4 regions of the Mycolicibacterium sp. SMGY-1XX genome follow, and region 1 is predicted to be linked to each of the others. Evidence: predicted binding sites of a transcription regulator. Region 1 holds the regulator's gene; each other region holds the start of a gene.
What was found. The regulator LexA, encoded in region 1, represses DNA repair genes until DNA is damaged. The targets are predictions, from matches to a motif close to CGAACANNTGTTCG.
Positions count from the first base shown of each region.

Region 2: the regulator LexA is predicted to act here: its motif matches at 3,682-3,695, upstream of cofD (2-phospho-L-lactate transferase).
Region 3: the regulator LexA is predicted to act here: its motif matches at 2,272-2,285, upstream of NL241_RS03770 (HNH endonuclease signature motif containing protein).
Region 4: the regulator LexA is predicted to act here: its motif matches at 4,257-4,270, upstream of ruvC (crossover junction endodeoxyribonuclease RuvC).

Region 1 is NZ_CP101139.1:2,997,735-3,005,104, forward strand. It holds gene NL241_RS14745 (molybdopterin guanine dinucleotide-containing S/N-oxide reductase) at 1-832, opposite strand, end outside; gene NL241_RS14750 (acyl-CoA dehydrogenase family protein) at 948-2,111, shown strand; gene NL241_RS14755 (LGFP repeat-containing protein) at 2,305-4,707, shown strand; gene lexA (transcriptional repressor LexA) at 4,751-5,461, opposite strand; gene NL241_RS14765 (LysM peptidoglycan-binding domain-containing protein) at 5,786-6,268, shown strand; gene nrdR (transcriptional regulator NrdR) at 6,429-6,893, shown strand; gene NL241_RS14775 (PhzF family protein) at 6,946-7,370, opposite strand, start outside.
Region 2 is NZ_CP101139.1:2,079,892-2,087,261, reverse strand. It holds gene NL241_RS10260 (TobH protein) at 1-698, opposite strand, end outside; gene NL241_RS10255 (phosphomannomutase/phosphoglucomutase) at 695-2,077, opposite strand; gene NL241_RS10250 (DUF3499 domain-containing protein) at 2,208-2,633, opposite strand; gene NL241_RS10245 (metallopeptidase family protein) at 2,811-3,233, shown strand; gene NL241_RS10240 (WhiB family transcriptional regulator) at 3,247-3,609, opposite strand; gene cofD (2-phospho-L-lactate transferase) at 3,901-4,902, shown strand; gene NL241_RS10230 (coenzyme F420-0:L-glutamate ligase) at 4,899-6,242, shown strand; gene NL241_RS10225 (NUDIX hydrolase) at 6,239-6,781, shown strand; gene manB (mannose-1-phosphate guanylyltransferase ManB) at 6,763-7,370, opposite strand, start outside.
Region 3 is NZ_CP101139.1:783,030-790,399, forward strand. It holds gene NL241_RS03755 (acyl-CoA dehydrogenase family protein) at 1-1,000, shown strand, start outside; gene NL241_RS03760 (DUF308 domain-containing protein) at 966-1,526, opposite strand; gene NL241_RS03765 (TetR/AcrR family transcriptional regulator) at 1,542-2,123, opposite strand; gene NL241_RS03770 (HNH endonuclease signature motif containing protein) at 2,290-3,666, shown strand; gene NL241_RS03775 (thiolase family protein) at 3,742-4,887, opposite strand; gene NL241_RS03780 (IclR family transcriptional regulator) at 5,022-5,819, shown strand; gene NL241_RS03785 (MaoC/PaaZ C-terminal domain-containing protein) at 5,816-6,250, shown strand; gene NL241_RS03790 (substrate-binding domain-containing protein) at 6,247-7,365, shown strand.
Region 4 is NZ_CP101139.1:3,133,261-3,140,630, reverse strand. It holds gene NL241_RS15520 (HNH endonuclease signature motif containing protein) at 1-173, opposite strand, end outside; partial or broken gene NL241_RS15515 (helix-turn-helix domain-containing protein) at 376-579, opposite strand; gene NL241_RS15510 (Cmx/CmrA family chloramphenicol efflux MFS transporter) at 576-1,757, opposite strand; gene ruvB (Holliday junction branch migration DNA helicase RuvB) at 2,024-3,085, opposite strand; gene ruvA (Holliday junction branch migration protein RuvA) at 3,082-3,675, opposite strand; gene ruvC (crossover junction endodeoxyribonuclease RuvC) at 3,672-4,226, opposite strand; gene NL241_RS15490 (acyl-CoA carboxylase subunit beta) at 4,343-5,881, shown strand; gene NL241_RS15485 (hypothetical protein) at 5,888-6,250, opposite strand; gene NL241_RS15480 (aldehyde dehydrogenase family protein) at 6,380-7,370, shown strand, end outside.

The DNA of each region.
Region 1 (7,370 bases):
GGCCGAGCAGATACCGCTCGAACCTGTCGTACCCGACGCAGTACGTGGCCAGGAAGTCACGGTCGGCCAGCGCTTCGGTGGCCAGGACGTAGGCGAGTGCGAGCATGATGGCGACGTCGGTTCCCGGCACCGCGGGCAGCCACTCGTAGTCGCCGTCCACGTCGTCGCGCAACGGGGAGATCGACACGATCCGACCCCCACGGTCACGGAACCGGGCCAGGGCGTCCCGGGCCGGATGTGCCGTCGTTCCACCGTGATTCACGGCGGTGTTCTTCATGGCGATGCCCCCGAAGCACACCAGCAGATCCGTGTGCTCGGCGATCACGTCCCACTGCGTGGAGCGTTTGAAGAGATCGTCGTGGGTGCCGACGACGCGGGGCATGATCACCCCGGTGGCGCCCAGGCTGTACGAGTGCCGGGAGAAGGTGTAGCCGCCGAGCAGTTTCAAGAAGCGGTGCACCTGACTCTGTGCATGGTGGAAGCGGCCCGCGCTGGCCCATCCGTAGGACCCGCCGTAGATCGCCTCGTTGCCGAAGGTGTCGACCACGCGACGCAGTTCGGTGGCCAGCAGTTCGGTGAGTTCGTCCCACGACACCACGATGAACTCGTCGGCCCCGCGCTGCGCCGACGGGCCGGGTCCGTTCTCGAGCCACCCGCGGCGCACCGCGGGTTCGGCCACCCGGGCGCGGTGGCGCAGCGAACCCGCCAGATTGCCCAGTAGGGGCGAGGGGTTCACGTCGGTGGCCAGCGGTTGTACCGAGCTGATGTCGCCGTCGCGGACCTGGGCGTGAAAGGCGCCCCAATGCGTCAGGCTGGCCGGCGCAGATGCCATGGCGGGCAGTTTACGGGGAACTCGCGGCACGGATTTGCCGACCAACCACCCGGTTGGTATATCGTCGTCGGCAAGACGTGTTGTCAAACCCCGAACCCGGCTCCGGAGGTCCATCATGGGTAGTGCCGTCAAGTACCAGCGCACGTTGTTCGAGCCCGAACACGAACTGTTCCGCGAGTCCTACCGCACCTTCCTCGAGCGCCACGTCGCACCGCACCACGAGGAGTGGGAAAAGAACAAGATCGTCGACCGCAACGTGTGGGTCGAAGCCGGTAAGCAGGGCTTCCTGGGCATGGCGGTGCCCGAGGAGTACGGCGGCGGCGGTATCGACGACTTCCGCTACAACACCGTGATCACCGAGGAGACCACCGCCGGCCGCTACAGCGGTATCGGCTTCGGCCTGCACAACGACGTGGTGGCGCCCTATCTGCTGCGGCTGGCCACCGACGAACAGAAGCAGCGTTGGTTCCCGGGCTTCTGCAGCGGCGAGCTGATCACCGCCATCGCCATGACCGAACCCGGCACGGGCAGCGACCTGCAGGGCATCAAGACCCGCGCGGTCAAGCAGGATGACGGCAGCTGGGTGCTCAACGGCTCGAAGACGTTCATCACCAACGGAATCCACGCCGACCTGGTGATCGTCGTCGCCCAGACCGACCCGGACAAGGGCGCACAGGGCTTCTCGTTGCTGGTGGTCGAACGCGGCATGGAGGGCTTCGAGCGCGGGCGCCACCTCGACAAGATCGGGTTGGACGCCCAGGACACCGCTGAGCTGTCGTTCACCGATGTCAAGGTGCCCGCGGAGAACCTGCTCGGCGACGAGGGCATGGGCTTCATCTATCTCATGCAGAACCTGCCGCAGGAACGGCTCAACATCGCCATCATGGCCGCCGCCGCCATGGAAGCCGTTCTCGAGGAAACCATTCAATACACCAAGGAACGCAAGGCTTTCGGCAAGCCGATCGGCAGCTTCCAGAACAGCCGCTTCGTGTTGGCCGAACTCGCCACCGAAGCCACCGCTGTGCGGATCATGGTCGACGAGTTCCTGCGGCTGCATCTCGACGAAAAGCTCACCGCAGACCAGGCGGCAATGGCCAAGTGGTACACCACCGAAGCCCAGGTGCGGCTGGTCGACCGGTGTTTGCAATTGCACGGTGGTTATGGATACATGCGCGAATACACCGTCGCGCGCGCATTTCTCGATGCACGCGTGCAGACCATCTATGGCGGCACCACCGAGATCATGAAAGAGATCGTCGGCCGCAGCCTGGGGGTCTAGCAGCGTTCCATACCCGACATATTGCGCGCAAAACGCGTCGGGCCTGCACGTCAATTCGGTACCGGGTGGGTATTGTCGTCAAAATGACGGCGATATGGCCATATCGTGCTCGGCTATTGTCCGAGAGTTGACGGTGACGAATTTCGGACGACGAGATCGGCGTATGCAGGCCGGTAAACCGCGGGGAGTGGGCATGACGACGCAGCGAAACCCATTGCGATGGGCGGTCGGAATTCTGGCGGTGTGCGCGGCATTTGCGTTCGCAACGCCATTCGTTCCGGTCGCTCACGCCGACCCGCAAGGCGACGCCGCCGTAGCGATCGATCAGGCGTGGACCGGCTCCGGTGGCGACACCTCGCCGCTCGGCCCGAAGGTCGGCGGCATCTACCCGGCCGGCGCAGGCTTCGGCCAGGACTTCGTGAACGGCGCCATGTTCTTCTCGCCCGAGACCGGCGCGCGGTCGGTCTTCGGCGCCATCCTCGACAAGTACCGCTCCCTCGGCGGCCCGGCCGACAGCGGCCTCGGATTCCCCACCATCGACGAGGGGCCCGGGCGGGCTCCGGAAAGCCGTAACGTCACCTTCAGCGCACCCGAAGGTGCGGTCATCTTCTGGACGCCTGCCACGGGCGCGTGGCTGGTGCGCGGCGTGATCAACGCGGCCTGGGACCGGGTGGGCGGATCGTCGGGTCCGCTGGGTGTCCCGGTGGAGGACGAAACCTACAGCGGCGAGACCATTTCGCAGCGGTTCAGCGGTGGGCAGCTGACCTACGACACCGCCGCCAAGACCTTCACCACCACGCCGCCCGAGTTGGCCGGGCAGCTCGGGGACCTGGCGCTGCCCGACGACGCCGCATCGTCGATCGACCTCGCCTGGCGGGTGGCCGGCGGAGCCGGCGGCCAGCTCGGCGCCAAACAAGGCGACCCGTACCCCGTCGGCGACGGGACCGGCCAGGACTTCGCGGGCGGCAAGATCTTCTTCTCGCCGGACACGGGCGCGCACGTCGTCAGCGGCACCATTCTGGAGAAGTATGAGGCCGCGGGTGGGCCTACCGGCGAACTCGGTTTCCCGACCGCCAACGAGGCCGACGGCGACGTGCCCGGCAGCCGGATCAGCACCTTCGGCGCCGAGGGTGACCCGGTGATCGTGTGGACTGCCGAACACGGCGCCGTGATCGTGCGCGGGCCGATGAAGGCGGCGTGGGACGAGCTCGGCGGGAGTGGCGGTGATCTCGGCGTCCCGATCGCCGACCAGACCGGCGACGGCACCATCACGCAGAACTTCAGCGGCGGGCAGGTCACGTACAACAGCAGCACCAACAGCTTCAGTACGCAGCCGCCGGAGCTCGCCGAACGGCTGGCTGGACTCGATCTCCCCCAGCAGGCCAGCCCCACCTCGGCGCCTGCCGCTGCGCCCGCGGCTCAGGGTGATGACAGCGGCACCGAGGGATCGGGTTCGAAGAGCTGGTACCTGTGGGTGCTCATCCCGCTGGCGATCCTGCTTCTGGCCTCGTTGGCGGCGTTCGCGGTGATGCGACAGCGCCGCAACGCCGGCCCAGGCGCCGGCGGCGGTTTCCGTCCGGGTGGTGCGCCGGGGAACCACGACGTCTTCGATGAGGCCTCGCATGGGGGGCGCGACGAGGACGAACACGCCAGATGGGAATCCGCGGGCGCAGGACAGAGCAGTGGGCCGTCGAAGTTCGGCGATGCCGAGCCCGACGACACCGACTACCTGGCCGCGCAGCCGCCGTGGGCCAAACGTGAGCCCGGCGCCCAGCCGTGGAGCGAGCCGGCCGTACCGACCGCGGGGTTGGCGGCTGCCGCTACCGGCCCCGATCTGTTCACCCATCACGGTGCGCACGAGGCCGAGGACTTCACCGCCGATGTCGAGGAGCAGGACCCCGACGCCGTTGACACCGCGCCCACGCCGGTACAGACGGAATCCGGGGAGCCGTCCGGCCGCCACGCCGCGGCGGGCGCGGAGGAGTCCCGGCCACCGTGGCTGACTGACCAAGATGCTCACGTGCCGGGGCCCGGCTCCCTGTTCGCCCCGGTATACGGTGCGGCGCCGCCGCCGGCGCAGGAAGAACCGGCCGCGCCGTCGTCTGATGTCGATGAACCGGGCTACGCGGCGCCCGTCGGCGCGACCTTCGAGGATGGGGACGGCGGCCTGTCACCGTCTCCGTACGCCGAGCCCGGGTATGGGCAACCGGATGCTTCGTTGTCCGGCGAAACGCCGAGCGAGTACGGACGGCCGGAGTACGCACAGCCGGAGTACACGCCGTCGGAGTACGCACAGCCGGAGTACACGCCGTCGGAGTACGCACAGCCGGAGTACACGCCGTCGGTATTCGAGCGACCCGATGACGAACGGCCGACAGACGGCCCGTCACCGACCGCCTCGTCGGCGTCGCCTCCGGCGATCCATCTTCCGCTGGATGACCCCGATGAAGCGCCGGAGGGTTACCCCATCAAGGGAAGTATGCGCACGGGGACCTACCACTCGCCCGGCTCTGCTTCCTACGATGTGACGGTCGCTGAAATCTGGTTCGCCTCAGAGGATTTGGCCGAATCCAACGGATTCACCAAAGCGGAGTGAGCTCACCCGCCCCCGCGGGATGGGTCAGCTCACTCCGTCCGGGTCAGATCTTCCGGATGACGGTGACAACCTTGCCGAGGATCGCGGCGTCGTTGCCCGGGATCGGGTCGAACGCGGGATTGTGCGGCATCAGCCAGACCTGACCGCTGGTGCGCTTGAAGGTCTTGACCGTGGCTTCGCCGTCGATCATCGCGGCCACGATATCGCCGTTGTCGGCCACGGCCTGCTGCCGCACCACCACCCAGTCCCCGTCGCAGATGGCCGCGTCGATCATCGATTCGCCGACCACCTTGAGCAGGAACAGCGATCCCTCGCCCACGAGTTCGCGGGGTAGCGGGAAGACGTCCTCGACGGCCTGTTCGGCCAGGATCGGACCGCCGGCAGCGATTCGGCCGAGCACCGGGACGAAAGTGGGTTCCGGCAACGCGTCCGAACCCGCGACGTCGGTGAGCACTGCCGGCGCGGCCTCGTCGGCACCCCGGACATCGACGGCTCGCGGCCGGTTCGGGTCACGGCGCAGATAGCCCTTGCGCTCGAGAGTGCGGAGTTGGTGGGCGACCGACGAGGTGGACGTCAGGCCCACGGCATCGCCGATCTCACGGATGCTCGGCGGATAGCCCCTGCTGGTCACCGAGGCGCGGATCACCTCGAGGATGGTGCGCTGCCGTTCGGTCAGCGATGGATCGGGGGAGTTGTCACGCGGTCTACCTGTGCCGCCTTGCGCGTCTGAACCTGTGCCAGTGCTGTCACCCATGGCCCTGAATGTAATCGCAGCGACCGACAGAATCAAACATGTGTTCGAGGCGTGTCGCGGAACCGGGTGCCCGTCGCTGTGCGCGGCCTGGTGCCCGGCGGCCGATTTCACTAAGTGGGGCTGGAGTGACGCCTGGGGCGGAAGCTTTTGTCGGTGGGTCGTTCTATGGTTCGGCTACAAATCGATCACATGTTCGGTTGGCACTATCTTATCGAACATGTGATCGACTAGATTCGAACACAGGAGCGAACGATGGCACAGCTCAACCGGGCTCGGCACCGGATCTCTGCAGGACACCATTTTCTCGGGTCGGAAGGAACGGACATGACACTCATCGACACTCTGCCTCCGCGCCACGCGCAGCCGCGTCCCGTGGACGGCGCGCCGCGGCCGGTACGTCGGCGCACCGACGCCGGACAGGTGCGGCGCAGGCCGATGGAGGTGCGTCCGGCCGGTGCGCCGGTCCGCCGGCGCGGTACGGGTGTGCCGGTCTCGCGGGCGCCGCATCGTCGTCGCCGGAGCATCACGCCGGTCACCACGGTCGGGCTGGCGCTGCTGGCGGCGCTGATCACCGTGTGGCTCGGCGCTGTCGCCCAGTTCGGTGAGGCCATCCAGGGCGCCACGGCCCCGACTCCGAGCAAGCTGGCCGTCGTGCAGGTGCAGAGCGGGGAAACGCTGCAGACCGTCGCGGCCCGGGTCGCTCCCGGCGTGCCGATCGGCGACACGGTGCAGCAGATTCGCGAGCTCAACCAGCTCGAGAGTGTGGCCTTGACGGCCGGTCAGACGCTCATCGCGCCCGTGGGCTGAGTCCGTGTCGGACCACGACGAATCCAGGTGGTGCACAACCGCGATGGCGATGGGAATGCGCAGGACTGCGCCCAGAGCGATGGCGGTGGCTCAGCTCGGCGCGGCGCAGGTACTCTCTGAAGCGGGAGTAACACGTGTCCAGTGCGGCGAAGGAGCGGTGATGCACTGTCCTTTCTGCCGGCATCCGGATTCTCGTGTGGTCGATTCCCGCGAAGCCGATGAAGGCCAAGCCATTCGACGTCGGCGGTCATGCCCGGAATGTGGCCGGCGGTTCACCACGGTCGAGACCGCAGTGCTCGCAGTGGTCAAGCGGAGCGGCGTCACCGAACCGTTCTCTCGCGAGAAGGTGATGCGCGGCGTGCGACGGGCGTGCCAAGGCCGTCAAGTAGACGAGGACGCACTGCACCATCTCGCCCAACAGGTGGAGGACACCATTCGTGCGGCGGGTTCACCAGAGGTGCCGAGCAATGAGGTCGGCTTGGCGATTCTGGGACCGCTTCGCGAGCTCGACGAGGTTGCCTATCTGCGATTCGCGTCGGTGTACCGCTCGTTCTCGTCGGCCGAGGACTTCGAACAGGAGATCCGCGCGCTGCGCGAGCACCGACGGGTGACGGCCACCAGTTGAAACAGGAGTCCGAGGCTGCGAGGTAGTCGAAGGGTTCCGGGCTCGCAGGCGGTCACGCCAACTCGACGTTGGTGACGCCATCGCTGACCACCCGGCCGGCGACATGAACCCATCCGTCCGGACTCCACCGCGTGCGGATCTGTGACCCTTGTCCTTGCGTGATCGCCAGGTCGCGACTGAGGTACTCGGTGATCCGCACTGCCGCCGCGCCGGTGGCCTCGTCCTCAGGGACTCCGAGATTGGCGGCAAACATTCGTGAGCGCAGTGCACCGGCGTCGCGGTCGAGCCAGGTCCACAGATAATGCTGAATGTCGTCGGAGTAATCGCTGGGATCGGCGGCGGCCAGCTCCTCGAGTGAGGGGAGTTCGCGAATCGCGAACTCCGGTGCCCATTCCGCGCGGGCGCTGATCGATGTCAGCTCATCGTCACCGTCGAGGCCGTAACCGACCTGGACGATCCCCGCGGGAACCTGCAGAG
Region 2 (7,370 bases), 920 kb from region 1:
GTGGCGGCGTTGTCCCCGGCAAGCACCACCGCGCGTCCGGCCATCCGCTGTGCCAGAGACTTTGCGGCGTTGGTGAACACCTCACGCCCGGCGCTGTTGCGCAGCGCCTCGGCGTCGAGTTCGTCGGCGAGGGCGGGCAGATCGATGTGCAACGCCGCGGCTCCCGTCTCGGCTGCTTGCAGCGTGGCCAAACCCACCGCCAGGTACCGGCACAGCCCGAATTCGTCGCGCACCCACAGCCGCGGCTCCAGAACCGCGACCCGGCCGGCGGTCGCGTCGCGCAACGGACCTTCATACGGTGCCGCGACCACCACGCGTGCACCTCGACGCACTCCGGTGGCCGCCGCCGATACCAGCGTCGGGTCGGCCGGATCGTCACCGGCCACCACCAGGACATCCAGCGGCCCGATCCAGGGCGGAACCTCTGAGGCAATGACAATCGGTTCGGCCGCCGACCCACCGAGCACCGCGGCCAGCATGGCGCCGGCGGATTCGGCGGCGCCCCGGCCGGCCACCCAGATCAGCGAGCGCGGGCGTTCGCCGGTGCGCACGCTGTCCAGAGCGCCTTCGTCCACTGCCGCGGCGGTGGCCCGAACCTGCGCACCGGACATCGATGCGCCGTGCAACAGGCCCTGTCGATCTGCGCCGATCAAGCCGTCGCTGTCGTCGAGATCGATGGTGGCCCGGGTGGCACTCATGGCTCCGCCTGGGCCGCTTCGATCTCGGCGGCCACCGTGGCGACGACGCCGTTGACCTCGTCGGTGGTGCGGGCCTCGACGTTGAGTCGCAGCAGCGGTTCGGTGTTGGACGTCCGCAGGTTGAACCACTTGCCGTCGCCCAAGTCCACCGTCACACCGTCGAGGTGGTCGATGGAGTGAATGCCGGTGCCGAACGACTTCAGCACCGCTTCCACACACGCCGCGGCATCCTTGACGGTGAAGTTGATCTCGCCCGAGGCCTCGTAGCGCTGATAGTCGGCCGCCAGCTCCGACAGCGGGCGGTCCTGCCCACCGAGCTCGGCCAGCACATAGAGCGCCGCAAGCATTCCCGAGTCGGCGCCCCAGAAGTCACGGAAGTAATAGTGGGCCGAATGCTCGCCACCGAAAATGGCGCCGGTCTCGGCCATCAGTCCCTTGATGTAGGAGTGCCCGACCCGCGACCGCACCGGCGTGCCGCCGCGTTCGATCACCAGCTCGGGCACCGCACGGGACGTGATCAGGTTGTGGATCACCGTGGCGCCGATCTCGCGGGTCAGCTCACGCGCGGCCACCAGCGCGGTGACCGCGGACGGAGACACCGCCTCGCCGCGTTCGTCGACGACGAAACAGCGATCGGCGTCGCCGTCGAACGCGAGTCCGATGTCGGCGCCGGTTTCCAGGACGAAGCGCTGCAGATCGACCAGGTTGGCCGGGTCCAGCGGATTGGCTTCATGGTTGGGGAAGGAGCCGTCGAGCTCGAAATACAGCGGCAGCACCGTCAACGAGCTGATCTGGCCCAACACCTCGGGTGCGGTGTGGCCGGCCATACCGTTACCGGCGTCGACAGCCACCCGCAGCGGCCGCAGCTCGGTGACGTTGACCAGCCCGCGCAGGAACGCGCCGTACTCGGCCAGGACATCTTTCTCGGAGACCGAACCGTGCGGACCGTCGAAGGCGGGGACACCGTCGACCACCTCCGCGCTGATGGTTGCGAGACCCGTGTCGCGACCGACCGGTTTGGCGCCCGCGCGGCACAGTTTGATCCCGTTGTAGGCGGCCGGGTTGTGGCTGGCGGTGAACATGGCGCCGGGACAGTCGAGCAAACCTGACGCGAAGTACAACTGGTCGGTCGACGCCAGGCCGATACGAACGACATCGAGCCCTTGGGCGGTGACGCCGGACGCGAATGCCGCGGCCAGCGCGGGCGAACTCTCCCGCATGTCGTATCCGATGACCACCTGAGTGCTGTCGCCGCGGACCAGCCGGGCGAACGCCGCGCCCACCTCGGAGACGAACTGCTCGTCGATCTCCTCGCCGACGAGGCCACGAACGTCGTAAGCCTTGATCACACGGGCAACCGCGTCAGCGGATCGAGACATTGCGGGACTCCTGACTACGGCTGGGGGCGGGGTTCGGCTGCCTCTACCAGCCTAGCCGTTCCCGCCGTCAGAATTGCCGGGCAACTACACACGAAACTTCGCTACCGGGCGCTTTACAGAGTGCGGGGTGCTACTCGGAGGGATCCGGCAAAACCCGCAGATGCCCCCGCCGGCGACCGGTGCCGGTAGGGCGCTGGGCGGCCGAGGCGAACACACCCGCTGCAGGGGCGGCGCTGGAGACGGGATGGGGATCAGAGAAGCCGTGCACCGGGGCGCCCGCGGCAACACCGTCGCGGCCCTCCCGGACTGCGTCGGCGAGTGCGACGAGATCGTCCTCGTCGGGGTGCGACGGCAACGGTCCGGCGTGGCGGACCAGCTCCCAGCCGCGTGGCGCGGTGATGCGGCCCGCGTGGGTCACGCACAGATCCCACGAATGCGGCTCACGGACGGTGGCGAGCGGCCCGACTACGGCCGTCGAGTCCGAGTACACGAAGGTCAGCGTCGCCACGGCATAGTGAGGGCACCCAGGCCTGCAGCAGCGACGGGGAACATTCACGCGAGTGAGGCTATCGCGCTGTCGTGCCCGCGACACGGCGGACACGCGCAGCCGGACCCGGCACAACTGAACCGTTATCTGTTGATGCCGGACCGTTACGATCGGCGGGTGGCTCAATCGGGCAGCTCTCGGCATCGACCGTCGGGGAGAAAATGGGGCACCCGGCACGGCCGGGAGATCCGTGGTCCGCTGCTGCCCCGCGACGTGCCGGGGTGGCGCAGCCGGGCCGAACGGTTCGACATGGCGGTGCTCGAGGCCTATGAACCGATCGAGCGCCGGTTCTCCGATCGGGTGTCGGCCCTCGACGTCGCGGTCGACGAGATTCCGCGGATCGCCCCGCGAGATCCGGAGAACGTGCAGTTCCCACCCGAGGTGATCGCTGACGGGGCGATCGCGCTGGCCAGGCTCATCCCAGCCGGGGTGGACGTCCGGGGCAACAACACCCGGGCACGAATCGTGTTGTTCCGCAAGCCAATTGAGCGGCGGGCGAAAGACACGACAGAGTTGACGGAGTTACTTCACGACATTCTGGTGGCTCAGGTGGCCACCTATCTGGGTGTCGAACCGACGGTCATCGATCCGACACTCGACGACGAGTGAGGCTCGCCCTCGGCTAGATGATGCCGCGCTTGATGCGACGGCGCTCACGCTCGGACAGTCCACCCCAGATGCCGAAGCGCTCGTCGTTGGCGAGTGCATATTCGAGACAGGCGTCCTTCACCTCGCAGCCGAGGCAGATGCGCTTGGCCTCACGAGTGGAGCCACCCTTCTCCGGGAAGAACGCCTCAGGGTCGGTTTGCGCGCAGAGCGCGCGCTCCTGCCACTGGTCGTCGGCGGGCTCGGGTTCGGGCTCGAAGCGCTCGGGCACGAGGCTCAAGTGCGGACGTCCCCCCATCTCGATTCCCCCCTCGGTTGCCGGTTCCATGTTGGTGTGCGGGATGCTGCCCATAGCTCCGATCAGGTGCTGATAGGACATGTTCCGCCTCCTCACATTTTTGATAGTCGATCCATCGATGTCGCCCACTATTGATCTGTGGCCATCCCTATTCGAACAGGTGATCGAATCTCGGTCTGCGACACCGGAACCGGCCGGCCAACCGGGAAATGACACTGATGTGATTAGACACGGGTTAGCTGGTGAGGTCAAGCCGTGGAACGGAAATTCATACCATTTGAGACCGACATTTCCGCGAGTCGGTACGCGGGCGTGTCGCAGACGTGACCGTGCTGATATCTCGACCGGCAACAACGCCTACTCTCGTTCGATGTGAAGGTCACCGTTTTGGTCGGCGGCGTCGGCGGCGCGAGATTCCTGCTGGGCGTTCAACAGTTGCTGGGATTAGGGCAATTCGCCTCTGACCCTGAGGGTCAAGCTGAGGTCCAGCATGAGCTGACCGCAGTGGTCAACATCGGCGACGACGCCTGGATGCACGGGGTACGGATCTGCCCCGATCTCGACACGTGTATGTACACCCTCGGCGGCGGAATCGATCCCGAACGCGGGTGGGGCCACCGCAACGAAACCTGGCATGCCAAGGAGGAACTCGCCGCCTACGGCGTGCAACCGGACTGGTTCGGTCTGGGCGACCGCGACCTGGCCACCCATCTAGTACGTAGCCAGATGCTGCGCGCCGGGTACCCGCTCTCGCAGGTGACCGAAGCCCTGTGCAAACGCTGGAGCCCCGGCGCACGCCTGCTGCCGGCCAGTGACGACCGCAGCGAGACCCACGTGGTGATCACCGATCCCGAGACCGGCGATCGTAAGGCAATTCACTTCCAGGAGTGGTGGGTGCGCTACCGCGCAAAGGTGCCCACCCACAGTTTCGCGTACGTAGGCGCCGAAAAGGCAACGCTGGGACCTGAAGTCGCCGACGCGATCGCCGAAGCCGACATCGTCTTCCTCGCCCCCTCCAATCCCGTGGTGAGCATCGGCCCCATCCTGGCCATCCCCGGCGTCCGCGGGGCGCTGCGGTCCACCACCGCGCCCGTGGTCGGCTACTCACCCATCATCGGCGGCAAGCCGTTGCGCGGCATGGCCGACGAATGCCTGACCGTCATCGGAGTGGAATCGACGTCCGAGGCGGTGGGCCGGTACCACGGTGCCCGCACCGCCACCGGCATCCTCGACGGCTGGCTCGTCTCCGAGCAGGACCACGCCGAGATCGACGGTGTGGCAGTGCGGTCGGTCCCGCTACTGATGACCGATCCGAAAGCCACCGCCGAGATGGTGCGTGCCGGCATGGATTTGATGGGCGTGAGTCTGCGATGAGCGGTCCCGAGCACGGTGCCGCGGCGGCCGTCGAAATTCTGCCGGTCCCAGGTCTTCCCGAATTCCGCCCCGGCGACGATCTGGTGGGCGCCCTGGCCGAGGCTGCGCCGTGGTTGCGCGACGGCGACGTGATGGTGGTCACCAGTAAGGTGCTTTCCAAGACCGAAGGCCGCATCGTGGCCGCGCCCGCCGATCCTGAAGAGCGAGATGCGCTGCGCCGCAAGCTGATCGACGCTGAGGCGGTTAGAGTGCTGGCTCGCAAGGGACGCACTCTGATCACCGAGAACGCACTCGGGCTCATCCAGGCCGCCGCCGGAGTGGATGGATCCAACATCGGCAGCACCGAACTGGCGTTGCTCCCCGTTGATCCCGACGGCAGCGCCGCCGCCCTGCGCGCAGGGTTGGCGCAACGCCTCGGAGTGGACGTCGCCGTCGTGATCACCGACACGATGGGCCGCGCCTGGCGAAACGGTCAGATCGACCAGGCCATCGGCGCGGCCGGGCTGCCGGTGTTGCACGGCTACGCGGGCGCGGTCGACAAACACGGCAACGAGCTGGTGGTGACCGAGGTTGCTGTGGCCGACGAGATCGCCGCCGCGGCCGATCTGGTGAAAGGAAAACTGACCGGTATCCCGGTTGCCGTGGTGCGTGGGCTGCGCCTGCGTGACGACGGCTCCCGCGGACGGGATCTGCTGCGGCCCGGCGAAGACGATCTGTTCTGGCTCGGCACCGCCGAGTCGATCGAGCTGGGCCGCAAGCAGGCCCAACTGTTGCGTCGCTCGGTGCGCCGGTTCACCACCGAACCGGTGCCCGCCTCCGTCATCGAAGAAGCCGTCGCCGAAGCGCTCACCGCGCCCGCGCCGCATCACACCCGGCCGGTCCGGTTCGTCTGGCTCACCGCATCGCGGCGCACTCCCCTGCTGGAGGCCATGCGCCAGCAGTGGCGGGCCGATCTCGCCGCTGACGGAAAGCCGGCCGATGCGATCGAACGCCGCGTCGCACGCGGGCAGATTCTCTTCGACGCGCCCGAGGTGGTGATTCCGGTCATGGTTCTCGACGGCGCTCACGACTACCCCGACCGGGCGCGCACCGAGGCCGAGCGCACCATGTTCACCGTCGCCGCGGGCGCAGCCGTACAGGCGCTGCTCGTGGCGCTGGCTGTGCGCGGGGTCGGCAGTTGCTGGATCGGGTCGACGATCTTCGCCCCGCAGTTGGTGCGCGACGAGCTCGAGCTGCCCGCGGAGTGGAATCCCATGGGGGCCATCGCGATCGGCTACCCCCTCGACGACACCGGACCCCGCGACCCCGCCGACACCGCCGGACTGCTGGTCCGCCGGTGACGCTGCGCGATTCGGTGATCTCGACGCTGAGGCACTGGCAGGCACCGGATCCCGACCAGGACGCGCTGCGCGAGGCCGTACTCGGATTCGTGCTGGCACGCCCCGACTCGTGTGAGCGCGCCTGCGAACCCGGGCACATCACCGCCTCGGCGGCGGTGCTGAACGCCGCAGGAACCGAGGTGTTGCTGACGTTGCATCCACGGCTGGGCCGCTGGGTTCAGCTCGGCGGCCACTGCGAACCCGCAGACGCCGACATCGAGGCCGCGGCGTTGCGGGAAGCCACCGAGGAATCCGGTATCACCGGACTGGGCCTCGAGCGGCTGGCCGCGATCCATGTTCACCCGCTGACCTGCTCGCTGGGGGTGCCCACCCGTCACCTGGATCTGCAGTTCGTGGTGCGGGCACCGGCCGACGCCATGATCACGATCAGCGACGAGTCATTGGATCTGCGGTGGTGGCCCGTCGACGGTTTGCCGCCGGGCACCGACCACGCGGTACACGCTCTCGTCGCTGCGGCGTCTCAGAGGTCGCTGGAGTAGCGGATCCCGTGATCGGGCAGGACGACTCCGGGCCACACCCGGGCGCCGCGGAGTAGTTCGCAGCGCGCGCCGATGCTGGCGCCGTCGCCGATCACACCGTCACGGATCAGTGACCGCGGCCCGATGTGCGCACCGTGCCCCACGATCGAGCGTTCGATGACGCAGCCGGCCTCGACGCGCACGCCGTCGAAGATCACCGCGCCGTCGAGCCGGGCGCCCGCCCCGATCTCGGCGCCCCGGCCGATGACGGTGCCGCCGATCAGCACCGCGCCGGGCGCCACCGAGGCCCCGTCGTGTACCAGCGATTCACCGCGGTGGCCGTTGAGCGCGGGTGACGGTGCCAAGCCGCGCACCAGGTCGGCCGACCCGCGCACGAAGTCCTCCGGGGTGCCCATGTCCCGCCAGTAGGTGGCGTCGACGTAGCCGCACACCTTGACCCCGTCGGACAGCAGCTGCGGGAACACCTCACGTTCCACCGACACCTCGCGGCCGGTGGGGATGCGGTCGATGATGTCGCGATTGAAGACGTAGCAGCCCGCGTTGATCTGATCGGTGGGCGGATCCTGCGTCTTCTCCAGGAAGGCCTCGA
Region 3 (7,370 bases), 2.2 Mb from region 1:
GGAAGCGGACGGCGGTTTCACCCGGATCCGTCGTCGCATCTGGGAGCTGGAGAAGCGTCGCGCCCACGTGCCGTGGGTGACGTGGGGGACGACGGCGATGGTGGCGCGTTCGGTAGCGGCCTTCGGCTCGCCTGAACTGGTTCAGGAGGTGCTCCCGAAGGTGTTCTCCGGTGAGGTCCGGATGTGTCTGGGCTACACCGAGCCCGAAGGGGGTTCCGATATCGCCACTTGCAAGACCCGGGCGGTGCGGGACGGTGATGGTTGGATTATCAACGGCTCCAAGATGTTCACCACCGGCGCGCACAACTGCCAGTACGTCTTTCTGCTCACCAACACCGATCCTTCGGCGCCGAAGCACAAGAGCCTGACGATGTTCCTGGTGCCGTTGGACTCGGACGGCATCGAGATCCAAGGTGTCCGGACCGTCGACGGTGACCGCACAAACATCGTCTACTACAGCGATGTGCGCGTCGACGACAAGTACCGGCTGGGTGACGTCAACGGCGGCTGGACCGTGTTGCGGGAGCCACTCAACGCCGAGCACGGTGCGGTGGCCGCCGCGCAGGACGGCCTGGCCGATGTGTCGATCATGATGCACCAGGCGGGATTCATGTCCTCGGCGGTGGATGCTACCGCCGCTCGGGCCGCCGCCATGATCGGCGACGAATCAGTGGCATATCGGCTGGGCCGCAGCGCTGCTCGGTTGGAGGCAGCACTGTCCACGCCGAGCATCTTCGGCCGGGTGGCCATCGCACAGACGATGCGGGACATCGCCCCGGATCTGATGGACGTGCTCGGTGGTGTTTCGGTGCTGCCGGTGGGTGCCGAGGGAGCCACCGATGGAGGCAGTGCTGAGTACGTGTACCGGTTCGCGCCGCTGGCGGGGATCTACGGTGGCACCCTCGAGGTGTTCCGGAACATGATCGCCCAGCACGTGCTGGGACTGGGCAAGCCGAATTACGGTGCTACGCCGAAAGTCGGCGTCGGCGCGCGTCCGTGACGATCAGCCACACGCCCGATGCGAGGAAGTAGAACGCGCCGAACGCGGCGTACGGGGCGAGATCGGCGACGCTCGGCATATCGGGTCCGGCAGCCTTGCCGAGGAACATGGTGCCCGCGAACGCGGACTGGGCGCCGCTGAGAATCATCAGCCATTGTGCGCCATGGCTTTTCCATCGACGCACTGCGGTCGCCAGTTGTAACAGGCCGGACAGCGCCGCCCACACACCGAAGACGGCGAGCACCGCATTCATGCTCATGGTGAGCGCGACGGCCACGGCGGCGGTGGTGATGACACTGACTGCGGCGTTGAAACTCTGGGTGGGATTGCGGCGTAACCCGCCGTTCTTGACGGCGTCCAGTACATTGGCCGCGGCGTCCCAGGCGGGATAGACGAGCAACAGCGCGCCCGCGACGACCGGTGCCTGTCCCATGACGAGCAGTGCCGCACCTACCCATACGACCGAAACGGTGCCGCGCAGAAGGTAATAGGTCTTGAGCCACTGGTTGTTCGTTTGATCTGCCATGTTCTTCTCCTTGGTTCAGCGGGGGGTGAGTAGTCGGTCGATCGCAGGCCGGGTGATGGCCGCGAAAGTGTTCGGATCGCCGTAGGCGCGGGCCGACAGCATGGCGCCGTGGACGGTAGCCATCAAGGTCTCGGCTTCGGAGTGGGCGTCGTTGGCGAGTATGAAGCTGCCCTGCTCGGCGCCGCGGTTCAGAACTGCTTCCAGCCATCCGGACAGGGTGCGGAAATAGGCTCGGAGTTCGAGCGAAATATCCTCGGGCAGAACAGAAATCTGTGTGGCCAAGAGGGCGCACACGCAATAGCTGCTCTCTGCTTCGCCGATGCAGGATTCCCAGTAGCCGGTGTAGGCGCGCAGCTGATCGGCCGGGTCCGAGACATTGTGTTCGATCGCGGCGAAGCCTTCCTCGGCCTCACGTCGGTACTGCCGGACGAGGGTCAGTACCAGGTCGGCTTTGGTGGGGAAGTGGTGGTGGATGCTTGCCTTGCGAATACCCACGACGTCGGCGATGGTCGCGAAACTGAAGCCGTGGTAGCCGCCGGCGATGATCGAGGTCTGCGCGCAGCGGACGATGGCATCTGCGGTGGTGGGTTCGGCCATGAAACGTAGCCTACCTTCTAGTAGGTAGGGAGTCGAATTGAGATCACTGCCGCCGAGGTATCGGGAATGCGCCGGTTCGAACCGGGCGCAATTCCCCTGTGTCGCTTCGGTATCAGTAGTCACACGGCGTGCCGTTTTGTCGGTGCGTCGAACTAGTGTTCGAAGCATGAGTTCATCCGCCATCGCCGACAAGGAGGCGATGCTGGCTGCCCAGGCGCAGATCGAAGTGTTGACCGCGCAGATGAACTCGTTGTCGATCGATGCGTTCACTCCGCTGGAGTTGTTGGCGCTGATGCAGCGCCGCGAAACCGTCGCCTGGATGCAGCCGGCCCTGGATCACAAGGTGTATCAACGCCTGAGGTCGGAATGCGCGCCGAAACAGTTGGGCTCCACCAGCTTCAAAAAGGTCCTGGCCGCCCGGTTGCGGATCAGTGAGGCCGAGGCCGCGCGCCGCCTCACGTCGGCCTCACTTTTGGGTCCGCGGACCGCGCTGACCGGGGAACCGTTGGAGCCGGCGTTGCCGAACATCGCCGCCGCCCAGGCCCACGGCCTGATCGGTCCGGAGCATGTGGCGAAGGTCAAAACGTTCTTCAAGAAACTCCCGGCATCGGTGGACTTCTCGGCCCGTGAAGCCGCCGAAGCCGACTTGGCCCGCCACGCCTCGACCCTGGATGTCGACGGCTTCACCGAAGTCGCCGACCGACTGAAATACCTCCTCAACCAAGACGGCGAGTACAGCGATGTCGACCGCCAGGCCGGCCGGTATTTCACCATCGGTAAGCAGGACGCCGACGGCAACGTGCCGGTGCACGGCAGGCTCACCCCGGAATGCGCGGCCACCCTGCACGCCGCGCAGGCGAAACTGGCGGCCCCGGGTATGTGCAACCCGGCCGATGAGGCCCCGCAGGTGGACGGGGAACCGGATCCGGAGCGCGCTCGCACCGATGCCCGCACCCAGGGCCAACGCAATCATGATGCGTTGCTGGCGATGGGTCGGGCGTTGTTGGCCTCCGGTGGCCTCGGCCAGCACAACGGGCTGCCCGTCACCGTCATCGTCAAAGCGAATCTGACCGACCTGGAGAAAGGGGTGGGCCACGGCCTGACCGCCGACGGGACGTTGATCCCGATGCCCGAGGTCATCCGGATGGCCTCCCACGCCTACCACTACCTCGCCCTGTTCGACGGGAAGGGGGTGCCGTTGCACCTGGGTCGGGCCCGCCGGACCGCCTCCCGCGGGCAGCGGATCATGCTGTTGGCCCAGCACGGTGGCTGCACCATGCCTGGGTGCACCGCTTGCGGGTACCGCTGCCAGGTCCATCACGCCAACCGCGATTGGAAAGACGGCGGCGACACCAATATCGAAGACCTCACCCTGGCGTGTGGGCCGGATAACCGGATGGTGGAAACCACCGGTTGGACCACCCGAAACCGACCCGAGGACGGCATCACCGAATGGATCCCGCCCCCGGAACTGGACTGCGGCCAAACCCGCATCAACGTCTATCACCACCCCGACCGGATCCTCGCCCCCGACGATCCGTGAGTGAGGCGGGCGGCGTGGACAGCCGGCGGACCGAGTGGTTCGCCGGCTTGAAGTGCGCGCGTGAATGGGGGGCGACTAGGTGCTCAGGATGGTCGCGCCAGCGGTACCGGGCGCGCCGTACAACTGGGCGAATCCGACTCGGGGTGACCCGGGTACCTGACGATCCCCGGCCTCGCCACGCAATTGCCGCACCAGCTCGTGGATCTGGCGTAAGCCGGAGGCGCCGATCGGTTCGCCGTTGGCAATGAGTCCGCCATCGGTGTTGATGGGCAGGGCCCCGCCGATCTCGGTGGCGCCGTCGGCCAGCAGCTTCTCCTGATCGCCGTCCGCGCAGAAGCCGGCCTCGGCCATGTGGATGATCTCGGCGCCGGCGTCGGTGTCCTGCAGCTGGACCACGTCGACATCCTCGGGGCCGATCCCGGCGCGTTCGAACGCGGCGCGGGCGGCATACACCGTCGGCGAGACGTCCTCGTCGACCGGAGCGAACGTCGTATTGACCTCGTAGGCACCGTAGCGACGGGTGCGCACCTCCACCGCACGCAGGTACACCGGCTTGTCGGTATAACGATGCGCAATCGCCGCATTACACATCACCACGGCGGCCGCGCCCTCATCGGGTGCGCAGAACATGTACTGCGTCAGCGGGTAATTCAGCATCGCCGAACCCAGGATGGCGTCCTCGCTGATCGGCTTGCGGCGGAACGCGTTCGGATTCAGGGCGCCGTTGCGGAAGTTCTTCGCGGCCACGCGGGCGAGTGTGCGTTGCGAGATGTTGTGCTGGTGCAGGTACCGGTTGGCCTTCATGCCGAAGAACTGCGTGGTGAGGTACTGCCCGTTCTCGGCGTACCAGGACGGCATCCCCACCAGGGCGGGATCTTCGGTGAACGCACCGCGCGGATGTTTGTCCAAGCCGATGGCAATACCGATGTCGTAGTCGCCCAACCGGATTCCGTCGGCGCATGCCTTGGCGGCGCTGGCGGCGGTGGCGCAGGCGTTGAACACATTGGTGAACGGAATGCCGGAGAGGCCCACCATGCCGACGATCGCATCCGGGTTGGCCACCGTCCAGCTGCCTCCGGCGGCTGCCTGAACATCGCTCCAGGACACGCCTGCGTCGGCGACAGCGGCGCGGATGGCGTCCACGCCCATCTGCATGGCGGATTTGCCCTCGAAGCGGCCAAAGGGATGCAGCCCGACACCGATGATCGCGACGTCATTCATGCGCCAACTGTAACGCTTACGGTAGGCGGTTCCAATGCGCAGCGATGCCTCCACATTGTGGAGTGCTTGACGGCACCCAGGACACCGGCCTATGGTCTAGCTCACATCCACAATATGGATATGGAGACCACATTATGGAAATCGCGGGAGCCCAGAGTGCGTACCGGGTCCTCGACGTCCTGACGGAAGTGTCGCTCAATCCAGGCGCCACCGCGGGCGAAGTTGCAAAAGCCACGAATCTGACAGCCCCGACCGCGCACCGGTTGCTGCGGGTGCTGTGCGATCGCGGCTTCGCGATTCAGAACGACGCGGGCAAGTACGTCCCGGGCCCGCAGATGCGGGTGCTGGTCGGAGACCGCGTGGACCGCGCGACGCTGGAGGAGATAGGCCGGCCGCTGCTGGCGCAGCTGCGGGACAAGTCCACCGAGACGGTGTTCCTCGCGGTCCGGGAAGGGCTACAGCTGACCTACCTCGTGGTGATGACCTCCTCGCATTCCGTGCAGATGTATGGCGAGGTGGGACAGCAGATTCCCCTGCATGCGACCAGCCAGGGCAAGGTGATCCTGGCGTTCCTGCCGCCCGGTGTCGGAGAGCGCATCATCGACCAGTTGGAGCTGGCGCGCTACACCCCGTCCACCATCACGACCGCGGTGGAACTGCACGAGGCGATGTACGAGATCCGGCGCGACGGCTACGCCCTCAACTTGGAGGAACGCGAACTCGGCGTGCGCTCCATCGCGGCCCCGGTGCTGGACCCGTCCGGCAATGTGGTGGCCTCGGTGTGCGTCGGCGGCCCCATCTTCCGGTTCTCCGAAGAAGACCTCCGTGGCAAGTTCGCCGACCTGGTGTGTGAGACCGCGGAAGCGATCAGCGCCGAACTCCTGCGGAGGTTCAAGCCGATCGAAGAAACAGAAGAGCGGTCGGCTCAGTGAGTATCGAGACGGTCAAGACGTTCCACAATATGGAGCTCGGCGCCAGCGCTGAGCACACCGCGATCATCGACGCCGGCACCATCCGGGCGTACGCGCAGATCTGCGGTGACCACAATCCGATCCACGAAGACGCCGAGTACGCCGCCAACACCCGGTTCGAGCGTCCCGTCGCCCACGGCATGCTCGTCGCCGGTTACGTCCAGACCGCCCTCACCGAACTCGTCGCGCCCGGCGGGGTGTCCACCAGTTACCAGTTCGACCTCCTGGCACCCGCCTTCGAAGGTGCCTCCGTCACCGCGCAGGCAGTGTGCGCGCATCTCGATCCCGTGACCCATCGGGCCACCTTCACCATCACAGTTGTCGACGACACCACTCGGAAGCAGTTGATCAGCGGGTCCGCAGTCGTCGCGTTTCCCAAAGGAGAGAAATGAAGATCCGCAAGATCCTGCCTGCAGTCGTCTGCGCCGCTTCGGTGGTCGCCATGACGGCGTGCAGTTCGAGTGTCAACAACAACGCCGACCCGTCCGACACGGCCGCGCCGGCAACCAACGTCGAGATCGACGACGGCGGGTGCGCCGAGAACCACGACCAGATCGCACAATTACAGGCAGATCTCAGCAAGAACCTCTACGGCATTGCCGCTGCCGAATCGGGCAAGGATGAGCGCACCAACCCCAACCCCATCCCTGAAGGCGACCCCATCAAGATCACCTTCTCGGTCGAAGGCCTGAGCCACCCCTTCCTGGTGAAGCAGAAGCAGCTGGCCGAGGAAGCCGCGACCAAGCTGGGCGCGGAGATCAACATCATCAGCGCCAACGACGATGTGAACCAGCAGTTCAACGACATCCAAACCGCGATCGCTCAGGGCACCGACGCGCTGATGATGATGCCGGCCACGACCCAGGGTCTCGACGCGGTGCTCAAACAGGCTGAGGCCGCGCAGATCCCGTACTTCTTCTCCCAGAAGGGCATGCTCGGCGTCGACCCGGTGTCGCAGGTGTTGGCGCCCTACTCCAACGAGGGACAGCAGCTCGGTGAGTGGGTGGTGGAGCACTACAAGGGGCAGGAAGACGTCAACGTCGCGATCATCTCCGGCATCCCCGGCGACCAGTCCAGCGATGCCCGGGTGAACTCCTTCCTGTTGCCGCTGCTGCGGTCCTGCAACTTCAACATCGTGGCCAACCAGCCGGGCAACTACCGCCGCGGCGACTCCGAGAAGGCCGCACAGAACATGCTCGCCGCCAACACGAACGTCGACCTGCTGTTCGGCGCCAACGACGAAGCCGCACTCGGTGGCATCGCGGCGCTGAATTCCAGTGGGCGCCAGGGCGTCGACGTGGTGGGCCTGGACGGCCAGACCGACATGTTCGCCGCCATCCAGTCCGGCCAGGCATTGGCCACGGTGATCCACAAGCCCACCGCGGGCATCGTCGTCGAAGAGATCGTCGACTACCTGCGTGGTAACCCGGTGCCCGCATACCGCGTCCTCGACGAGGACCTGGTGACCAAGGAAACCATCGAGTCCGGCGCCCAGCCGGCATTCTGACAACG
Region 4 (7,370 bases), 140 kb from region 1:
TACCCCGTGGCGCCCGCCAACCCGTCACCGTCGATCTCGGCGACGATCTCCACGATCTCCCCGTCGATCGCATTGCGCTGGCCGGTCAGCTCCCCGAGCCTGTCCAGCAACACCTCCAGCCGCTGCTTGGGAGAAACCCCAGCAGCGGCCAAAGGCGTTGCAGTGGAAGGCATGACACCATCAAAGCAGACACGTCCGACAAGAAAGCTGAGCTCTGGGCCGAACAAGGCCGGCCCGTTCTCCCCCTCGTCCCTGGGGCTGGGGAGTGTCGCAGTAACGGTGTAAGTGGCCATACGGCCCCCGGTGTACCGGGGGCGGAAGGGCCACCTGGTGACCGAGACTGTCGTGGCTGTGGAGCCATCGCAGAAAGGACCATGACGAGGGGGGTTCGGTGCGGGGCGTAGAGGGCTTGTCGAGGAGGCCGGCGTCACCGTGCGGACGCCACCGGTTGACCCACTTCGAGGCGCAGGCGTGTGAGATGCCCATCTCTGCGGCGATGTGAGCGAGGGGCCGAGTTCGGCATCGATGGACAAGCCGTCGACGGCCTTCGACGCTCAGCGGAGCATCTGCGTGACTCACCCGACAACGTCGCTTCGGTATCGAGGTGCGATCAGGCGTTGCGAGGGCAGCAGCATGATCAAGGCGACGCCGGTTAGGGCGATGGCTACCCACACTGGCCCGAGATCACCGGAACACGGGAGCGCCACCGCCCCAGCTGCCGGACCTACCGCCGCCCCGATGTTGAGCGCGGCGGTCGCATAGGAACCGCCCATGGTGGGCGCTCCGGACGCCGCGTAGAGTACCCGTGCGATCAGGGTGCTCCCCACGGCGAACGCCAGCATTCCTTGGACGAAGATCAGGATCAAGAGAAGCACCGGGTGTGCGGCAAGCAGCGCGAAAGCCACCCATCCCGAAAGCAGGATGGGTGCGCCCACGCCGAGAGTCCGACGCGGGTATCGGTCGGAAAGGCGTCCAGCCGCAGCCACTCCGAGAAAAGATCCAAGGCCGAACAGCACCAGGGCCAGCGGTACCCACACCTCATCCAAGGCAGCGGTCCCGGTCACGACGGGGGCGAGGAACGTGAACGCGGCGAACGTGCCACCGTTGACCAAGGCTCCGAGCAGCATCGCCATGAATAAACGGGGCGAACAGAGTTGAGCGAGTTCGAAAACCAGAGACTTCGCACCGTTGGACCGTTCCGATGCTGAGTCTGTGTGGGGCCGAATCCCGACGAGGATGCCGGCTGCGGCGGGAACGCATAGCAACGCGACGGCCCAGAACGTGGCCCGCCACCCCATCGCGCTACCGAGCAGAGCGCCGGTGGGGACGCCGGCGACGGTCGCGATCGTGGTGCCGGACAGAAGGATTGCCAGGGAACGTCCCTTCTGGTCAGGGGCAACAAGACGGGTCGCAGTGCTCAGGGCGACCGCCAGGAAACCGGCGTTGGCGACCGCGGCCAGGACACGGGTGGCGAACAGCACGGAGAAGGACGGGGTGATCGCGGCGACGACGTGACAAAGTGCGAAGACCACCACGCAACCGAGCAGTGTGGCCCGCGCAGGCCATCGGCGAGCGAAGGCGGCCATCGTGGGGGCGCCCCCGATCATCCCGACCGCGAACGCCGATGTAAGCAGTCCAGCAGTCCCGACCGAGACGTCGAAACTGGTGGCGATGTCCGGTACCAGGCCGGCGAGCATGAATTCTGAGGTGCCCATGGCGAAGACCGCGAGGGCAAGCAGGTACAGAGCGAGAGGCATCGAGTTACTCCGAGGGAAGAAACGAACAGAAGGCGTCTCGTCACCACGGCCAGCCTGATGGAATTGCCCGAACGGCCACCCACGCATGCAAGCGGGGCGGGAAGGCTAGATCCTCAGTGGTTCAGGGGGCTGACGGCGCGACCGAAAGCCCCCACAGTGTCCGATTCAGGGCTCGACATAGAGCAAAGTTTAAACACAGCCGATCGAGCACTGCACATCTGATTGGATGGCCACGCCATCGACATCAACGTCCTGCCTCGCAACATCTAATCGAACAGCGCGCTCTGCCCCAGCCCGGCCGCCCCGGCGGGCGGTTTCATCCCCAGGTGGGTCCATGCCAGTGCCGTTGCCACCCGCCCGCGCGGCGTACGCGCCAGCATCCCGGCGCGCACCAGGAACGGTTCACAGACCTCTTCGACGGTGGTGGCTTCCTCCCCCACCGCAACGGCCAGCGTCGACACCCCGACGGGGCCACCCCCGAAACTGCGGGTCAGCGCCGAGAGCACGGCGCGGTCAAGCCGGTCGAGGCCGAGTTCGTCGACGTCGTAGACCTCCAGCGCGGCCTTGGCGACATCCTTGGTGAGGACGCCGTCGGCGCGCACCTCGGCGAAGTCGCGGACCCGGCGCAACAGACGATTGGCGATCCGTGGCGTGCCGCGGGAGCGCCGCGCGATCTCGGTGCTGGCGTCGTCGCCGAGCTCGATGCCCAGGATTCGCGCCGAGCGGGCGAGCACCCGTTCCAGTTCGACCGGCTCGTAGAAATCCATGTGCGCAGTGAACCCGAAGCGGTCGCGCAGCGGCCCCGTCAGCGCGCCCGAGCGGGTGGTGGCACCGACCAGGGTGAACGGTGCGACTTCCAGCGGAATCGACGTCGCCCCAGGACCTTTGCCCACCACGACGTCGACGCGGAAATCCTCCATCGCGAGGTAGAGCATCTCTTCGGCGGGCCGGGCAATCCGGTGGATCTCGTCGATGAACAGCACGTCACCTTCGACGAGGTTGCTCAGCATGGCCGCCAGATCGCCGGCCCGTTCCAGCGCCGGGCCCGATGTGACCCGCAGCGACGAGCCGAGTTCGGCGGCGATGATCATCGCCAGCGATGTCTTGCCCAGCCCGGGCGGCCCCGACAGCAGGATGTGATCCGGCGTGCCGCCGCGGTTCTTGGCGCCTTCGATGACCAGTTGCAGCTGCTCGCGCACCCTGGGCTGACCGATGAACTCGTCGAGCGACTTCGGCCGCAGGCTGGCGTCGATATCCCCTTCACCGACCGTCAGCGCGCCGGAGACCTCCCGCTCCTCCGGGGCATCGTCGTCGTCGAATCGGCTCATTTGTTCTTGCCCAACAGATTCAGCGCCGACCGCAGCACCGTCGAGGTGGAGGCATCGGGTTCAGAGGCCAGCACCTTGTCGGTGGCTTCCTCAGCCTGCTTGACCGCAAAGCCAAGTCCGACAAGGGCTTCGACCACCGGGCCTCGCACCGCGTGGCCACTGGCGGCACTGGAGCCCGCCGTACCGGTCACCGGGCCGATCTTGTCACGCAGCTCCAGCACCAACCGCTCGGCGCTGCGCTTGCCGATACCGGGCACCCGGGTCAGCGCGGTGACGTCACCGTCGGCCAGCGCCTGCCGCAACGCGGTGGCGTCGTACACCGCCAAGGTGGCCAGCGCGATCTTGGGCCCGACGCCGGACACACCCAGCAACGTGCTGAACAGGTCGCGCGCGTCGGCGTCGGCGAAGCCGTAGAGGGTCATCGAATCCTCGCGCACGATCATCGCGACGATGAGCCGGGCCTCCGTACCGCGTCGCAGGCCCGCCAGCGTCGACGGTGTGCACATCACCTTGTAGCCCACCCCGGCGCATTCGATGACAGCGTGATCGAGGGCGATGTCGACGACCTCGCCGCGTACCGAGGCGATCACCGGGCGGCCTTGAGCTTGGCTTGGTAACGCTTCTTCTGTTCGGCGGCCATGGCCTCGGCCTTGGCCATCCGCGCGATCATCGGGGCCCGCCAGCAGTGACAGATGGCCAACGCCAAGGCATCCGCGGCGTCCGCGGGGGTGGGTTTCTGCTGCAGCGCCAGGATCCGGGTGACCATCTCGGTGACTTGGGCCTTGTCGGCCCGGCCGTTGCCGGTGACGGCGGCCTTGACCTCGCTGGGGGTGTGGAAGTGCACTTCGATCTCCCGCTTTGCGGCCGCGAGCGCGACGACGCCGCCGGCCTGCGCCGTGCCCATCACCGTGGAGACGTTCTGCTGGGCGAACACCCGCTCGACGGCCACCACATCCGGTTTGTGGGTGTCCATCCAGTATTCGACGGTGTTGCTGATGGTGAGCAACCGGCGGTGCAGCGGGTCGCTGGACGGGGTGCGCACCACATCGACATCCAGGGCGATCACCTGCCGTCCGGTTCCGCCTTCGATCACCGAGAGACCACACCTGGTCAGTCCCGGGTCGACGCCCATGACGCGCAACAACTGGGACCCCTTCCCACCAGAAAACACCGAACAGCTGTTCGAGAGCGTAGCCGGTGTCGGGGACACCCTACGGTAGGGACACGCCAGCTGGGCACCGCCGACCGGAGGAACCGATGCCAGAACCGCGCAGTGATCTCACCGAACTGCTACGGCGCCGCGCGCTCACCGAAGATTCCGCTCGGCCCGACGCCGTGGACCGCCGCCACGCCGCAGGCGGGCGGACCGCGCGCGAGAACATCGCGGACTTGGTGGACCCGGAGTCGTTCGTCGAGTACGGGCGGTTCGCCATCGCGGCCCAGCGGCAGCGCCGCGAGGTCACCGACCTGATGGCCCGGACCCCGGCCGACGGACTGGTGGCGGGCACCGCCCGCATCAACGGGGCGGCCTGCGCGGTGCTGTCCTACGACTACACCGTGCTGGCCGGCACCCAGGGTGCGCTCGGGCACCGCAAGAAGGATCGCCTCTTCGAGCTCATCGAGCGATTGCAGCTGCCCACGGTGTTCTTCGCCGAAGGCGGCGGGGGCCGACCCGGTGACACCGACTACCCGGTGGTCTCGTCCCTCGATGTCCGCGCCTTCGCGCTGTGGGCGGGGCTGTCCGGGCTGGTGCCCCGGATCGCGGTGGTCAAGGGTCGCTGTTTCGCGGGCAATGCCGTGATCGCCGGATGCGCTGACCTGATCGTCGCCACCGCCGACACCTCGATCGGGATGGGCGGCCCGGCGATGATCGCCGGCGGCGGCCTCGGCGACGTCGCCCCGGATGACGTGGGCCCGGTGTCGGTGCAGGAACCCAACGGCGTCATCGACGTCGTGGTGGCCGATGAACGCGAGGCCGTGGCGGTGACCAAGAAGCTGGTGGGCTATTTCCAGGGCCGCACCACGCCCGGCCCGGCGGCCGATCAGCGGACGCTGCGCACCGTCGTCCCCGAGCGGGCACGTCGCGCCTATGACGTTGCACCCGTCATCGAGACGCTGGCCGACGAAGGCTCGGTGACATTGCTGCGCAAGCGTTTTGCCCGTGAGATGGTGACCGCGCTGATCCGCATCGACGGTCGCCCGATCGGGGTGATCGCCAACGACACCCGCTACATGGCCGGCGCCATCACCGCGGCAGGCGCCGAGAAAGCGGCACGATTCCTGCAACTCTGCGACGCTTTCGGCCTGCCGGTGCTGTCGCTGGTGGACTGCCCCGGCTACATGGTCGGTCCGGCCGCCGAGGCCGACGCACTGGTGCGGCGCGGATCGCGACTGCTGATCGCGGGCGCGTCGCTGGAGGTGCCGCTGATCGCGGTGGTGCTGCGCCGTGGGTACGGTCTTGGCGCGCAGGCGATGACGGGCGGCAGTCTGCAGGAACCGCTGCTCACCGTGGCATGGCCGGGAGCGCACCTGGGACCCATGGGTCTGGAGGGCGCGGTGCGCCTGGGCATGCGTAAGGAACTGGACGCCATCGCCGACGACGCCGAACGCGAGGAACGGGTTCGTCAGCTCACCGACGCGGCACAGGTGACCGCCGGCGCACTGAACGCGGCATCGGTGTTCGAGATCGACGATGTGATCGACCCGGCCGACACCCGGGCGTTGATCATCGCGACCCTGGCGGCGGCCGACGGGCACCACCGCTCCGGCCGGCGCCGGTTCATCGACACCTGGTGAAGCTTTTCACCGCTCGAGGCCGGTGCTGTTGCGCAACTCGACGGCACCGCCCTCGTGGGTCACATCCGCCTGTGCGCTGCGCTTCTGGGCGACGATCTCGTTGATGCGACGGCCAGAGGCGCGCCAGCCCTTCACCTTCTCGCGGCCCACCTCTTGGCCGTCGCGTTCGGTGATCACCTTCCACGGCATTCCGAGGAACTTGGCCAGCAACCAGAACGGCCAGGCCAGCAACACCGGTAGCGCCAGCAGGAACAGCACGATGCCGAAAGTGCTACTGCCCCACGACGCCATGTCCATTGCCCCCAGCAACGGCCACTGAGCACGGCGCACCCGCCACTTCACGCCGTCGGCGTCACGGAACTCTGGCATGTGCTCACACTAGATGTACCGCACAACCCTGGCGTTTCCTGAGGATCGTGCACTACGGGGCACGAGATGCCGATTCGGTGAGTAGTGTCCCATCCCGGCACGTCGAAGGACTGCGCAAGGGGCTGACCCATGAACGGTGAACCAGACCTCTACATCGGAGGTTCCTGGCGGCGCGCGTCCGGCGGCGGCACGCGCGACATCATCAACCCGGCCGACGGAAGCGTCGTCGCCACCGTCGACGAAGCCGGTCCCGACGACGCCCGCGAGGCCGTCGCCGCGGCACGCGCCGCCTTCGACGAGGGCAGCTGGCCCGCCACGCCGGTGGCCGAGCGAGCCGCAATCCTGCAACGCATCGCCGACCTCCTGTCCCGGGACAAGGAGCACGTGGCGCTTCTCGAAACACGTGACACCGGGAAGACGCTGGCAGAGAGCCGGATCGACATCGAGGACGTGATCTCGGTGTTCCGCTATTACGCCCACCTGGTCGCGGTGCAGACCGACAAGATCGTCGATGTCGGCGATCCCGCCGTGCTCAGCCGAGTGGTCCACGAACCCATCGGGGTGTGCGTGCTCATCGCGCCGTGGAACTACCCGCTGCTGCAGATGTCCTGGAAAGTGGCACCGGCGCTGGCCGCCGGCTGCACCATGGTGATGAAACCCAGCGAAGTCACGCCGCTGAGCACCATCGCGTTCACCTCGCTGGTGGAAGAAGCGGGTGTGCCGCCGGGAGTGGTCAACCTGGTGCAGGGCAGCGGCGCCAGGCTCGGGGCGGCACTGACCGACACCGCCGAGGTGGACTTCATCTCGTTCACCGGCGGACTGGCCACCGGGCGCACCATCGCCGAAGTCGCCGCCAAACACGTCACGAAGGTCGCGCTCGAACTCGGCGGCAAGAACCCCCACATCGTGTTCGCCGACGCCGATTTCGACACCGCGGTGGATCACGTGTTGACCGGGGTGTTCCTTCATTCCGGTCAGGTGTGCTCGGCGGGCACCCGGCTGATCATCGAGGAGTCGATCGCCGAGCGGTTTGTTGCCGAACTCGCCGTCCGCGCCGAGAAGATCCGGGTGGGCGACGGGCTGGACCCGGCCAGCGAAACCGGTCCTCTGGTTTCCGAGA